2 regions of the Geodermatophilus sp. URMC 62 genome follow, and region 1 is predicted to be linked to the other one. Evidence: riboswitches for the same ligand, from Rfam matches in the RefSeq annotation. Region 1 holds a riboswitch; the other holds the start of a gene.
What was found. Region 1 has a riboswitch for cyclic di-AMP ahead of ACU616_RS20875 (hypothetical protein). Riboswitches for the same ligand answer to the same signal wherever they lie in the genome.
Positions count from the first base shown of each region.

Region 2: it holds a riboswitch for cyclic di-AMP, as region 1 does, so the genes downstream of both, ACU616_RS06820 (C40 family peptidase) here and ACU616_RS20875 (hypothetical protein) in region 1, are expected to answer to the same signal.

Region 1 covers NZ_JBRFHY010000001.1:4,300,425-4,307,743, reverse strand. The annotation lists gene ACU616_RS20890 (Gfo/Idh/MocA family protein) at 1-476, shown strand, start outside; gene ACU616_RS20885 (dihydrodipicolinate synthase family protein) at 473-1,654, shown strand; gene ACU616_RS20880 (sugar phosphate isomerase/epimerase family protein) at 1,651-2,511, shown strand; gene ACU616_RS20875 (hypothetical protein) at 2,578-3,570, opposite strand; cyclic di-AMP (ydaO/yuaA leader) riboswitch at 3,854-3,991, opposite strand; gene ACU616_RS20870 (ArsC/Spx/MgsR family protein) at 4,158-4,667, shown strand; gene ACU616_RS20865 (MFS transporter) at 4,725-6,134, shown strand; gene ACU616_RS20860 (bifunctional 3'-5' exonuclease/DNA polymerase) at 6,138-7,319, opposite strand, start outside.
Region 2 covers NZ_JBRFHY010000001.1:1,418,891-1,426,209, reverse strand. The annotation lists gene ACU616_RS06835 (transglycosylase domain-containing protein) at 16-2,544, shown strand; partial or broken gene ACU616_RS06830 (YhjD/YihY/BrkB family envelope integrity protein) at 2,586-3,404, opposite strand; gene ACU616_RS06825 (hypothetical protein) at 3,455-3,679, opposite strand; cyclic di-AMP (ydaO/yuaA leader) riboswitch at 3,868-4,001, shown strand; gene ACU616_RS06820 (C40 family peptidase) at 4,018-5,172, shown strand; gene ACU616_RS06815 (DUF2568 domain-containing protein) at 5,298-5,675, shown strand; gene ACU616_RS06810 (hypothetical protein) at 5,742-6,056, opposite strand; gene ACU616_RS06805 (DUF3817 domain-containing protein) at 6,135-6,452, shown strand; gene ACU616_RS06800 (serine hydrolase domain-containing protein) at 6,467-7,319, shown strand, end outside.

The DNA of each region.
Region 1 (7,319 bases):
CCAGCCGGGTCGACGAGCGCGGCGAGCCCTACGCCGCCACCGCCGACGACGCCGCCTACGGCGTCTTCGAGCTCGAGGGCGGCGTGGTCGCGCAGATCAACTCCAGCTGGGCGGTGCGGATCGACCGCGACGAGCTGGTCGAGTTCCAGGTCGACGGCACGCACGGCAGCGCCGTCGCCGGGCTGTTCGGCTGCCGGATCCAGCCCCGCAACGCCACGCCCAAGCCGGTGTGGAACCCCGACGTGCCCGACAGCCGCGACTACCGGGCCGGCTGGCTGGAGGTCCCCGACAACGACCCCGTCGAGAACGGGTTCAAGGTGCAGTGGGAGCAGTTCGTCCGGCACGTGGTGGAGGACGGCCCCCACCCCTACGACTTCGCCTCCGGCGCCCGCGGCGTGCGGCTGGCCGAGGCCGGACTGGAGAGCTCGGCGACCGGCCGCCGCGTGACGATCGGGAGCGGGGTGCCGGCCCGATGAGCACCGCCGTCCTGCTCGGCGCCGACGGGCGCACCCGGCTCCTGCCGCTCGGCGAGCCGGCCGCGGTCCGCCGCCCGACGGCGCCGCTGCGGTCGCGCACCGCCTACGCCGCCGCCCACGTCGTCCCGCGGGTCGCCGGGGAGAACGTCCCCGGCGCGCCGGCCGACGTCGACTGGGACACCACCCTCGCCTTCCGCCACCACCTGTGGTCGTGGGGACTCGGTGTCGCCGACGCGATGGACACCGCGCAGCGCAACATGGGCCTGGACGCCGCCGCCACCCGCGAGCTGGTCCGGCGCAGCGCCGCCGAGGCGCGGTCGGTGGGCGGTGCCCTGGTGGTCGGCGTCAACACCGACCACCTCACCGACGACGTCGTCCCGCTGGCGCGGGTGGTCGACGCCTACGTCGAGCAGCTGCACCACGCCGAGGACTGCGGCGCCGGGGTGGTGCTCATGGCCAGCCGGCACCTCGCCCGGGTGGCCGAGGGGCCGGCGGACTACGAGCGCGTCTACGCCGAGGTGCTCGCACGCGCCGGGGGCCCGGTGCTGCTGCACTGGCTCGGCGAGGCCTTCGACCCGCAGCTGCGCGGCTACTTCGGCTCGGTCGACACCGGGGCGGCCGCCGACGTCGTCGTCCGCATCCTGGAGCGCCACGCCGACCGGGTGCGCGGGATCAAGACCAGCCTGCTCGACGCCGCGGCCGAGGTGGCGCTGCGGCGGCGGCTGCCGGCCGGCGTGGCCCTGTTCACCGGCGACGACTTCCACTACGTCGACCTCATCGAGGGCGACGGCGAGCACTCCTCGCACGCCCTGCTCGGCGCGTTCGCCGCGATCGCGCCGGTGGCCGGTGCCGCCATCGCCGCCCTCGACGCCGGCGACCCGGCCGGCTACCGGCGGCTGCTCGGGCCGACCGAGGCGCTGTCGCGGCAGGTGTTCGCCGCGCCGACGGCCTACTACAAGACCGGCATCGCCTTCCTGTCGTGGCTCAACGGTCACCAGCCGGCGTTCGGCATGGTCGGCGGGCTGCACTCGGCCCGCAGCCTGCCGCACCTGTCGGAGGTGGTCCGCCTGGCCGACGCGGCCGGCGCCCTGGAGGACCCGGAGCTCGCCGCGCGCCGGTGGAACGGCCTGCTGGCGCTGGCCGGCGTCGACGTCCCGGTGCTGGAGCCGGTCCCGTGAGCGCCCACCCGCGGCTGTCGCTGAACCAGGCGACGGTCAAGTACGCGCCGCTGCTCGACGCCCTCGCCGTCACCCGCCAGGCGGGCATCGGCGCGATCGGGCTGTGGCGCGAGCCGGTGGCCGAGGTGGGCCTGGAGAAGGCGTGCGCGCTGGTCGCCGACTCCGGGCTGCGGGTGTCGAGCCTGTGCCGGGGCGGCTTCTTCACCGCTCCCCCGGGCCCCGCCCGCACCGCGGCGCTCGACGAGAACCGCCGCGCGATCGAGGAGACCGCGGCGCTGGCCGCGGCCGGCGCGCCCGGATCGGCACCGGTCCTCGTGCTCGTCGCCGGCGGCCTCCCCGACGGCGACCGCGACCTGACCGGCGCCCGGGAGCGGGCCCGCGACGCGATCGGCGCGCTGGTCGACGACGCGACGGCCGCCGGCGTGGTGCTGGCGGTCGAGCCGATGCACCCGGTGTTCGCCGCCGACCGCGGCGTGGTCTCCACGCTCGGGCAGGCGCTCGACGTCGCCGAGCAGTTCCCCGCGGAGGCGGTCGGCGTCGTCGTCGACACCTACCACGTGTGGTGGGACCCCGAGCTCCCCGCGCAGGTGGCGCGGGCCGGCCGCGGTGGACGGATCGCGTCCTACCAGGTGGCCGACTGGGTCACCCCGCTCGCGGCCGACGTGCTGGTGTCGCGCGGCCTGCCCGGCGACGGGCACGTCGACCTGGCGGGGACCAGCGCCCTGGTCGAGGCGGCCGGGTACCGCGGCGACGTGGAGGTCGAGGTGTTCTCCCAGGAGCTGTGGGACGCCGACCCGGCGGTCGTCGCCGCCCGGACCGCGGCCGCGTTCGCCGCGGCCGCGGGCGTCCGGGGATGAGCAGCCGGGTCCGGCCGGCCAGGGGGCCGGCCGGACCCGGCGCGAGGGGCCGCGTCAGGGGTCGCGTCAGCCCGTGTAGTTGACGTGCACGTGGTCCATGTGGTTGGCCGTGGCGCTGCCGCGGTCCTCCATGGCCGACCAGCTGCCGCCCGGCGAGCTGAGCATCCGCTGCTGGTAGATGAGGTAGTCGACGCCGAGCTCGTCCCAGTGCGCGACGTGGTACTGGACGATCGCGTTCCCGAGCGCGGTGTTCGACAGGACCATGTAGTCCAGGGCCAGGCCCGACGGGTGGCCGCCCGGGTCGGTGGCACTGGCCCGGGTGCCGCCGAGGGTGATCGAGCCCGCGCCGGCCACGTTGCTGACGACGGCGTTCGCGGCCGCCTGGACGACGGCCTGCACCGGCCCGGCGGTGTTGGTGATGCGCGCGGTCGCCCTGGCGGCGGTCCCCGAACCCGCTGTGGACGACGAGGCGGTGGACGACGCGGCGGCGGCCGAGGAGCCCGCCTCCGGCTCCACCTCCCGCTGCGCCGCCACAGCCTCCGCAGCGGCGGCCTCCTCGGCGGCGGCCCGGTCGGCGGCGGCCTCCGCCGCGGCGGCCTCGGCGGCCTGGGCGGCGGCGGCCTCCTCCGCCGCGCGCTGGGCCGCGGCGGCGGCCTCGGCTGCCGCGGCCTCCTCGGCGCGCTGCTGCGCGAGCGCGGCCTGGTCGGCGGCGGCCTGCGCCTGCTGCGCGGTGGCCTCCTCGGCCGCGCGGCTGCTGCGGCTGGCGGCCAGGTCCTCCAGCGGCTGGAGGTCCTCGGCCGGCTGTGCGCCTCCCCCCGCACCGAGCGCCCCGCCCTCGGCGGTCAGGCCCAGCTCCTGGGCGACGGCGGCCGACTCCGGGTCTCCGGCGCCGGCCGAGGCGGTGGGGTCCCCGCCGACGACGACGTTGACCAGCAGGGCGCCGGCGGCGGCGACGCCGAGGAGGAGGCCGGGGCGGCGGGCGGCGGCCGGACGTCGGCGGCCCGTGGCGCGGCCGCGGCGCTCGGCGGATCGGCCGGACGGGGTGGTGCGGGGGTCCATGGTGCGGGTGCTCCAGGCGGGTGCGGGGCGCAGCGGGCTGCGGCGGGGGCGGACGGCACGGCCGGCGGGCGCGCCGGGCCGGCGCGGGCACACCGGGGCGGAGCGGCGCGGGGCCGGTCGGGCGGAGGGTGCCCGGGCTGGTGTGCGCGCGGACGGCGTCCGGGGCGGACGGCCGCGGACGGTCAGGTGCGCAGGCGCGCCGGGACGGGGCGGAGCCGGATCGGACGGGGTGGTGCGGCGGTGCGGGCAGCAGTGCAGGCGCGCGCCATCCGGCGGCTCTCCGTTCTCCCGTGAGCCGCCTACCGGGTGAGCTGACGGGTTCGGGCGGGAAGCGGCCCTACCTCTCCCGGCACGCGGCCAGGAGGGGATTCACCCCAGTACTGCGGTGGGTCCCCGGCTCGCCCCAGCGGGCGACTCGGCGGCGTCCCCCGGCCTCCCCCGACGGGGGACGACGACCGGACGGACGACCCGACGCTACCGGCGGAGAGCACATCGTGACAACGAGTCGACAGGTGTCTCGTCGGGTGATGGTGCTCGCGTCCGCGCCGATCGGCGGCCCGGTGGTGTAGGGGCCCTAGGGTCGGGGTGTGGAGGTCTGGTTCAACCCCTCGTGCTCGACGTGCCGCGCCGCCCGCGACGAGCTCGACCGGGCCGGTGTCGAGTACTCCCTGCGCCGCTACCTCGACGACCCGCCGACCGAGGCCGAGCTGCGCGCCGCGCTGGCCGCCCTCGGGTTGCAGCCGTGGGACGTCACGCGCCTCGGCGACCCGCTGGCCGCGGAGCTCGGGCTGCCCGACGCCCCGCGCGACGCCGACGCGTGGGTGCGCGTGCTCGTGGAGCACCCGCGGCTGATCCAGCGGCCGATCGTGCTCGGCGACGACGGCCGGGCGTGGGTGGCCCGGGACGGCGGCACGCTGTCCGAGGTGGTCGCCGCCGCCCGCGGTCCCCGGGAGATGGACCCCCGCGACCCGGACACCCTCTACGCCGAGGGGCCGGTGGCCGCCGAGCCGCCGGACGACGACCGGCCCGAGGGCTCACCGGTGCGCGACTCCGGCGGCACCGGCCCGGGCCCCGACGACCTCGACCGGCTGCTGTGACGCAGCGCTGACCCGCCGGGCGGTTGCGCTGTGCAACGTCCTGGGAAGCTCGGGGGCATGGCGGTCTCCCGGTCACCCCGCGCGCTCGTCGCCGCACTCGTCTTCGTCGGGACGGTCGTCGCCGTCATCTCCAGCCTCGGTGCGCCGCTGGTCCCGGCGATCGCGTCGTCGACCGGGGCGTCGCTGCCGGACGCGCAGTGGTCGCTGACGGTCACGCTGCTGGTCGGCGCGGTGGCCACCCCGGTGGTCGGGCGGCTCGGCGACGGCCCGCACCGCCGCCGGGTGATCCTCGCCGTGCTGGGCGTGGTGACCCTCGGCGGGGTCCTGGCCGCCCTCCCCCTGGGCCTGTGGTGGCTGGTCGCCGGCCGCGCGCTGCAGGGCTTCGGCCTGGGGCTCACCCCGCTGGCCATCGCCACCGCCCGCGAGGCGCTGACCGGCGACACCTCCCGCTCGACGATCGCCGCGCTGTCGGTCACCGTCGTCACCGGCGTGGGCCTGGGCTACCCGCTGGCCGGGCTGGTGGCCGAGCTCGGCGGTGTGCACGCCGCGTTCTGGGCGGGGGCCGCGGTGAGCGCCGCCGCGCTGGCCGCCGCCGCCGTCGTCCTGCCCCCGCCGGCCGCGGCGCCGCGGCGGCGGCTCGACGTGGTCGGCGCGCTGCTGCTCGGCGCCGGCGTCGGCGGGCTGCTGCTGGCGCTGGGCGAGGCGGAGACCTGGGGCGTGACGTCGCCGCTGCTGTGGGGGCTGGCCGCCGCCTCGGTGGTGGCGCTCGTGCTGTGGGTCCGGTGGGAGTCGCGGACGCCGCAGCCGCTGGTCGACCTGCGGCTGGCGCGCGGCCGGGTGGCGCTCACCGCGCACTCGGCGGCGCTGCTCGTCGGGCTGTCGAACTACCTGCTGCTGGCCGCGGTGCCGGTGCTGGCCCAGGCCCCGCCGGCCGACGGCGCCGGCTTCGGCACCTCGATCGTCGTCGCCGGGCTGGTGCTCCTGCCGTTCTCGGCGGCCAGCATGGTGGGCGGCCGGCTCGCGCGGCTGCTCGCCGACCGCGCCGGGCACGCCCGGGTGCTGCCGGTCGCGGCGCTCGTGCAGGGCGTGGCCTTCGTCCTGTTCGCGTTCCTGCGCACCGACCTGTGGCAGCTGTTCGCCGTCATGGCGGTGGCCGGGCTGGGCGTAGGGGCGGCGTTCGCGGCGTTCCCGGCGCTGGTGGTGGCGGCCGTCCCGCCGGCGGAGACCGGCAGCGCGATGAGCCTCAACCAGGTGCTGCGGTACGTGGGCTTCGCCGTCGGCAGCGCGCTCACCGCGACCGTGCTCGCCTCGGCCACCCCGGCCGGCGCGGCGGCGCCGTCCGCCGGCGGCTACACGACGATCGCCGCGGCCGGCGTCGTCGTCTGCCTGCTGACCGCGGTCGTCACCGCCCTGACCGGCCGCCGTGCGGCGACCGCCCCCGCCCCCGAGCCGGCCGCCGTCCGCTGACCCTCACCCGGCGTCGGCCCAGGAGCGGACGACGGCGACGTCGAGCGGGAAGTCGACGGGAAAGCCGCCGAACAGCAGCCGCCCGGCCGTGACCGCGGCGGCCCGGACCTCGCCGGCGACCTCGTCGGCCAGGTGCCCGGGCGTGTGGACGACGACCTCGTCGTGCAGGAAGAACACCAGGTGCGGCCGCTGCGCCGGCGGCCCGCTGCCCAGCCGCCACAGCCGGTTGCGCAGGTCGGCGAGCCAGCACAGCGCCCACTCGGCACCGGTGCCCTGGACGACGAAGTTGCGGGTGAACCGGCCCCAGGCGCGGCGGGCACGGTCGCGGTCCTCCCGCGGGCCCTCCTCGTCGGGTGCCTCGCCGAGCCCGACCGCCCGCTCGGCCCAGGCGCCCGTCGGCGGCGGCGACCCGCGGCCGAGCAGGGTCGCGACCACCTCGCCGCGCTCCCCCGCCCGGGCGGCGTCCTCGACCAGGCCGATGGCCCGGGGGTAGCGGCGGGCCAGCCGCGGCAGCATCCGGCCGCTCTCGCCGCGGGTGGCCCCGTACATGGCGCCGAGCACCCCGAGCTTGGCCTCGGCCCGGGTGGCGACGGCGCCGTCGGCCACCATGCCCTGGTACAGGTCGGTCGAGCGCGCCGCCTGGGCCATCGCCGCGTCGCCGCTCATGCCCGCGAGCACCCGCGGCTCGAGCTGGGCGACGTCGGCGACCACGAACGCCCAGCCGTCGTCGGCCACCGCGGCGGGACGGACCTGCGCGGGCACCGACAGCGCTCCCCCGCCCTGCGCCGACCACCGCCCGGTGACCACGCCGCCCGGGAGGAAGGCCGACCGGAACCGGCCCCCGCGCACCCAGGTCTCCAGCCAGCTCCAACCGTGCGCGGCCAGCAGCCGGGCCAGCCGCTTGTACTCGAGCAGCGGCGCGACGGCCGGGTGGTCGACCTGCTCGAGCGTCCACTGCCGGGTGTCGTCCACGGGCAGCCCGGCGGCCCGCAGCGCGCGCAGCAGGTCGCCGGGCGAGTCGGGGTTGAGCGCGGGCGCGCGCAGGGCGGCGCGGACCTCGCCGGCCAGCCGCTCCAGGACCGGCGGGCGGACGCCGGCCGGCGGGCGTGGCCCGAGCGCGTCGGTGAGCAGCCGCTCGTGGACGTCGGCCCGCCACGGCATCCCGGCGTGCGTCATCTCGGCGGC
Region 2 (7,319 bases), 2.9 Mb from region 1:
CGAGGAGGGAGCCCCATGGACCCGCTGCCGAGCCGGCTGGGCACGCTGGTGCGGCTGGCCGCCGTGATCCTGGTCGCCGGTGCCCTGGTGGCCGGGCTGCTCCTGCCGTGGGTCGGCGTGCCCTCGCTCGCCGCCCAGCAGTCGACCGGCCTGCTCGGCGACCTCCCCACCGAGCTGACCGTCGACCCGCCGGCGGGCAACACCGTCCTGCTCGCGGCGGACGGCGAGCCGATCACGTACTTCTACGACGAGAACCGCGACCCGGTGGAGCCCGGCGAGATCGCCGAGGTGATGAAGCAGGCGATGGTGGCCATCGAGGACGCCCGCTTCTACGAGCACCACGGCCTCGATGTGCAGGGGACGGCGCGCGCGCTGGCCATGAACATCGCCGCCGGCGGCGTGGAGGAGGGCGGGTCGACGCTCACCCAGCAGCTGGTCAAGCAGACCCTGCTGCAGACCGCCGACACCGCCGAGGAGCGCGCGGCGGCCACGGAGCAGACGCTCGGCCGCAAGGTGCGCGAGGCCCGCCTGGCGCTGGCGGTCGAGGACGCCTACAGCAAGGACGAGATCCTCACCCGCTACCTCAACCTGGTCTACTTCGGCCAGAACGCCTACGGCGTCCAGCCCGCCGCCCGCGCCTTCTTCGGCGTCGACGCCGCCGCGCTGACCCTGCCGCAGGCGGCGCTGCTGGCCGGGCTGGTGCAGAGCCCCACCTCCGACGACCCGTTCACCGCCCCGGAGGCGGCCACGGCGCGCCGCGACGAGGTGCTGTCGCGGATGGCCGAGCAGGGCCTCGTCACCGCCGACGAGGCCGCCGCCGCGCAGGCCGAGCCGCTCGGGCTCGCGCCCGGGCCGGCCCCGCCCCGCGGCTGCGTGCAGGCCAGCGTCGGCCCGTTCGTCTGCGACTTCGTGCAGCGGCACCTGATCGAGGACCTCGGCCTGACCCAGGAGCAGCTCGACAACGGCGGCTACGTCGTGCAGACGACGCTGGACCCGGAGCTGCAGCGCTCCGCCGACGCCGCCGTGCGGCAGACGCTGGCGCCGGAGGACTCGCTGGCCGGCATGTTCACCGCCGTCGAGCCCGGCACCGGCCACCTGCTGGCCATGAGCGTCAACCGGACCTTCGGCTACGACCGGGCCGACCCGACGCAGGAGTCGTTCAACCTCAACACCTGGCCCAGCCAGGGCTCGGGCTCCACCTACAAGGTGTTCGTGGCCGCCGCCGCGCTGGCCCGCGGCTTCTCGGCGCACTACACGCTCACCGCGCCCGACCCCTACGTGTCGCGGGTGTACGGCGGCCCCTGCGAGGGCCGCGCCACCGACGGCCGGTACTGCGTGCGCAACGCCGGGTCGGGCTACCGGCCGACCCTCGACCTGACCACGGCGCTCTACCAGTCGTCGAACACCTACTTCCTCGCGCTCGAGGACGCCCTGGGCAGCGTCGAGGAGCCGGTGCGGATGGCCGAGGCGGCGGGACTGTTCCAGTTCAGCCCGCCGGGCCTGGCCCAGCAGATCGTCGACGAGAACCGCGGCTCGTTCACCTTCGGCGCCGAGGCCACCAGCCCGCTGGCGCTCGCGAGCGCGTACTCCACCTTCGCCGCCAGCGGCACCCGGTGCGACGTCGTCCCGGTCACCTCCGTCCTCGACGCGCACGGCGAGCCCGCCGTCGGTGCCGACGGCGAGCCGCTGGACGTCGGCGACCGCTGCACGCCGGAGGCGGTCCCGCCGGGCGTGGCCGACACCCTCACCCAGATGCTGCGCAAGGACGTCGAGCCGGGCAATCCCGGGCAGACCGGGTCGCGCGCCTACGTGCCGGGGCACCAGATCGCCGGCAAGACGGGCACCTCGCAGGACAACTACTCGGTGGCCTTCGTGGGCTACACGCCCGAGATCACCGCGAGCGTCATGGTGCTCAACCCCAAGCGCAACGAGGACGTCGGCGGCTTCGGCGGCGGGAAGGGCGCCACGATCTGGCACGACGCGATGGCGCCGGTGCTGCAGGCCCGCGGCAGCGGCGAGTTCCCGCCCGCCGACCCCACCGTGCAGGACGGCAACACCCGGCCGGTGCCCGGGTGCTCCAGCGTGCGGGCCTGCGAGCGCGCGCTCGCCGACGCCGGGTTCACCTCCCGGACCGTGCGCGTCGACAGCGACGAGGCGGAGGGAGCGCTGCTGGGCACCAGCCCCCCGCGCGGCGGCCGCGCCGTCCCCGGCCAGCAGGTGTCGATCCTGGTGAGCAACGGCAGCGCCTACGTCGAGCCGGCTCCCGAACCCCCGGCCGCCCCCGCGCCGGACCCCCGGCCCGCGCCGGAGACGTCCTCGGCGCCCGAGCCGCCGCCGCCCGCCCCCGCGCCCGAGGCGCCGGCCCCGGAGCCCGCGCCGGCCCCCGAGCCGCCGCCACCGGCACCGGAACCGGCCCCCGAACCGGCCCCCGAGCCGGCACCGGAACCGGCGCCCGAGCCGCCGGTGGCACCGGCGCTGCCGGGGCCGGAGCTGCCCGTGCCCGGGCTGCCGCCGGGGTTCGCGCCGGGCTTCCCGTCGGGGTAGTCCTCCTGCTGCCGCCGGCCCAGGAGCTCGTCGAGGGACTGGGTGAGCAGCCACCCGGCCAGCAGCACCAGGTGCAGCAGGAACATCCAGAGGCCGACGGCCACCACCGCGCCCACGGCGACGAGGCCGCCGAAGGGCGCCCCGAGGTCCAGGGGCAGCGACAGGAACACCACGAACCCCTGCAGGAACCCCGACAGGCACGCCGCGGTGAACAGGGCGCCGCACGCCACCGCGCGCCGGCGGTGCCGGCCGGCGGCGACCACGCCGAAGCCCCAGGCGAGGGGCACGGTGAGGACGAACAGCACCGAGTAGTAGCCGACGAAGAAACGGCCGACCGCCGGGCCCACGCCGTCCTGCTGGGCCAGGTCGGCCATGAAGCGGGCGGCCAGCAGCAGCGGGTACAGCAGCACGGGCGTCACGACGACCAGCGGCAGCGTGAGCAGCCGTCCGCGCCAGCCGGTGAGGGTGTCGGTGTCCCGCTGCCGGCTGAAGCGCAGCAGGGCGCGGCGCAGGCCCTCGCCGTAGAAGGAGAGGGGCACCAGCGCCAGGACGAAGCCGAGCAGGTCCAGCCGGACCCCGGCGGAGGCCAGCCGCTCGACCGCGCCGGGCGCGCCCAGCTCGGCCGGCAGCAGCTCGGTCAGCCGGCCGACGAGCGCGCGCACCTCGGCGGGCGAGGTGGCCAGCGCGGTGAGCCGCACGGCCACCAGCAGCAGCGGCACGACCGCGATGCCCGCGTAGAAGGTCAGCCCGGCGGCGATGAGGGCGAGATCGCGGCCGCGCAGCAGGCGCCGGGCGCCGGCCAGGAGCGCGCGCGTCGCGGCGCCCGGCCCGGCCGCCGTCCACCTCCGTCCCCGGCTCACCGGCTCACGACCCGGGCGGTCGCGCGCCCGCCGACGGTCCGGGGCAGCGCTCAGCCGCCGGGGTTGGCGTCGTCGGTGGTCGGCGCGTCGTTGCCCGGGTTCTCGCCGGTCTCCTGGCAGCTGGCGTCGTTGGGGTTGCTCGCGTCCTCCCCGCTGGAGTCGCAGTTGGTGGGCCCCCGGGAGAAGTCGGTGTTGTCGCCGCAGGCGACCAGCGAGCCGAGGAGGGCGAGCACGACGAGCGGCCGGGCGAGGCGCGAGCGCGTGGAGGAGGACATGCCCGACTCGTGCTCGTCCCGGCACCCTCCCAAACGGGTGTGCCGGAACCGGGCGGCGACCCACCGGTCGGGTGTGAGCGGGACGACGGGAAAGTACTCATTGTCACGAGCCGGTTACACCCTTACGCTGTGTACGTCCAACGGGGCGTTCCGTCACCTACCTGGGTGACACCCCGTGGACGCCGTCGAGCCGGTCCTCCCCGAGGGGGACCGGGCCGGGGACCCAACGCAGTCCCGGGGTGAAGCGTGCGCGGTCCGCGCGCGCCGGGCGACTCCACGCCCGAACCCGTCAGCTAACCCGGTAGGCGGCCTGGGAGGAGAAGGAGAGACGCCGACCCGTGGCGCCCCTGAGCACGTCCGTCCCCGGCCTGCCCGTGACCACCCGGTCGCGCCGCCGCGCCGTCCTCGCCCTCGTCGGCGCCGTGGGCATCGGCCTCGGTCTGGGGAGCGTCCCCGCGCCGGCCGCCGCCGAGGAGCCCACCACGGCGGCCGAGGCCGCCGAGCTCGTCGCCGCCCGCGGGCACGACCTCGAGGTCGTCACGGAGCGGTTCAACGAGGCGCGCGAGGGGCTGGCCGCCCAGCAGGCCGCCGCCGAGGCCGCGGCCGCGACGCTGGCCCAGGCCCAGGCGTCGGTGGACACCGCCCGCGAGCAGGTGGTCGGGATCGCCCGGTCGGCCTACACCGGCGACGCGATGGGCCCGCTGCAGGCCCTCATGACCAGCCAGGACGCCGACGAGTTCGTCGACCGGGTGACCCTGCTCCAGGGCGTCGCCGGGTACCAGAACGGCCTGCTCGGCGAGGCCGTCACGGCCACCGAGACCGCGACCGCGGCGCAGACGGCGGCCGCCGAGGCCGCCGCCGAGGCCCAGCGCCGGTACGACGACGTCGCCAGCCAGCAGGCCGGCCTCGAGGCGCAGATCGCCGAGTACCAGGCCGACTTCGCCCGGCTGAGCGCCGAGGAGAAGCGCGCCGCCCTCGAGGCCGCCGCCGCCGCGCACGCCGCCGAGGAGGCCCAGCGGGCCAGCCGCGACGAGGAGCGCGCCGCCGCGACCTCCGGGAGCGCGCCCGCGTCGTCCTCGGGCTCCTCGTCCTCGTCGTCGTCCCCGACCTCGAGCGCCCCGGCCGCCGTGCCGTCCGGTGGGGGCAGCGGCGCGGCCGCGACGGTGGTGGCCATGGCCCAGCGCGGCAAGCCCTACGTGTGGGCGGCGGCCGGCCCGGGCTCCTTCGACTGCTCCGGCCTGACCCAGTACGCCTTCCGCGCCGCGGGCATCAGCCTCCCGCACTCCAGCGGCATGCAGTCGCGCATGGGCACCGCGGTCTCCCGGGCCGACCTGCAGCCCGGTGACCTGGTCTTCTTCTACAGCCCGGTCAGCCACGTCGGCATCTACGTCGGCAACGGCCAGATGGTGCACGCCCCCACCTCCGGCGACGTCGTCAAGGTGGCCAGCATCGACGCGATGGGCGGCTACGCCGGCGCCCGCCGCCTCACCTGACGCAGCGACCGCTGGCGGAGCCCCGGCCCCTCGCGGGAGCCGGGGCTCCGCTGCGTCTGGACCCCGGCCGGCTGGTGTGGAACGCTGCTCGCGAACGAGAGCACTGCTCACGTCAGAAGGCCGGGATGCGACGCACAGGGGCGTGGACGGGAGCGGTCGCCGCCCTCCTCTCGGAGATGGCGGCGCTGGGCGTCCTGGCCTGGTGGGGGGCCACCGTGCCGGAGGCGGCCGCCCTCCGGGTGCTCCTCGGAGCGGGTCTGCCGGCAGCTGCGGCGGTGCTGTGGGGTCTGTTCGCCGCGCCCCGTGCCGTCGTCCGGGCGCGGGCGCTGCTCGTCGTCACGAAGCTCGCCGTGCTCGGGGGCGCGGTCGCCGCCCTGGCCGACCTCGCCGGGCTCGTGCCGGCCGCCGTCCTGGCGGTGGTCTCGGCCGCCGGTGCGCTGCTGTCCGACCCGGCGGCCCTGCAGCCGCCGGTCAGGGACGCGGCGGCTGCCCGGGCGCGCTGACCCGCTGCAGCAGGCCCCGGACGAAGGCCGCCGTGGCGCCCGAGGTCAGGCGGACCTCCCAGCGGGTCACGACGCCGGGGTCGACGTCCACGGCGCCGGCAGCCCGCTGACGTCGCCGACGACGTGCTCCCACAGCCGCCCCGCGGTCGCCGGCGGCGCCCCCGTCCGGAGGCTCGCGCCGAGCGTGCGAGGCGGGGGAGGGACGGAGTCCTTCCAGCAGCGGGTGTGGGCGGCGTGGGCCTCGGCGCGGGTGGCGCCGAGGCGGGGGAGCGCCCCGGCGACCAGGTCGGGACGCAGGTCGGCCATCCGGCGGAGCAGCACGAGGCAGAGCTCGCGCCGCGCCGGACCCCGCACGCCCACCGGCCCTGCCACGGAGGTCACACCGCCGGCCGGGATCCTCGACGACCGGTCCCCGTTGGACAGGGGAGACCCGACCGTCCACCGGAGGACCTCCCCGCGATGAACCCCCGCACCGTCGCCCTCGCCTTCCGCGTCGCCGCCGTCGCCGAGGCGCTGTCCTGGGTCGGCCTGCTCGCCGGCATGTACGTCAAGTACGTGCCGGCGACCACGGAGGCGGGCGTGCAGTTCTTCGGCCCGGTGCACGGGGCGGTGTTCGTCGCCTACGTGGTGGTCGCCCTGGTCGCCGCCCGTGTGCTCGGCTGGTCGCGGTGGACGGCGCTGCTCGCGCTGGCCGCCTCGGTGCCCCCGCTGGCCACGGTGGTGTTCGAGCGCTGGGCCGGGCGCACCGGCCGCCTGCAGGAGCCCGCGCGCGCCTGACCTACCGTGCGGGCATGCCGGAGCCCGTCCTCCCCGCGACCGCCCGCACCCTGCTCGCCCGCACCGCCCGGGTGCAGCGCGACGGCCGGGCGCCGAGCCTGGTCGCCGGCGTCGTCCGGGACGGCGGACCGGTGTGGTCGGCCGGCCGCGGTGACGTCGACGAGCCGCACACCGACGTCCAGTACCGGCTCGGCTCGATCAGCAAGACGGTCACCGCCGTCGCGGTGATGCGGTTGCGCGACGAGGGGCGCCTCGGCCTCGACGACCTCCTCGACCGGCACCTGCCGGGTACGCCGTTCGGCGACCGCAGCGTCGGGCAGCTGCTGTCGCACCTCGCCGGTGCCGCGGCCGAGAGCCCGGGCGGGTGGTGGGAGCGCGTCCCCGGCGGGTCGCTGGCCGACCTCGGGCTGGCCGGCGAGCACGTCGTCCTCGGGGAGGCCCGCCGCTTCCACTACTCCAACCTCGGGTTCGGCCTGCTCGGCGAGCTGCTCGCCCGCGTGCGCGGCCGGTCGTGGGCCGACGTCGTCACCGCCGAGGTGCTCGGCCCCCTGGGGATGACCCGGACGACGACGCGCCCCTCCGGGCGGGCCGCCCAGGGCCACGCGGTGCACCCGTGGGCCGACGTCGTGCTGCCCGAGCCCGAGCACGACGCCGGCGTCATGGCCGCGGCCGGGCAGCTGTGGGCGACGCTGGCCGACCTCGCCCGCTTCGCCGTCTTCCTGCTCGGCGACACCGGCGACGTGCTGTCGCCCGCGACGCTGGAGGAGATGGCGGTGCCGGCCGGCGTCGACCCCTCCTCGCCGGCGTGGTCGGCCTACGGGCTGGGCCTGCAGGTGCTGCGCGTCGACGGGCGCACGCTCACCGGCC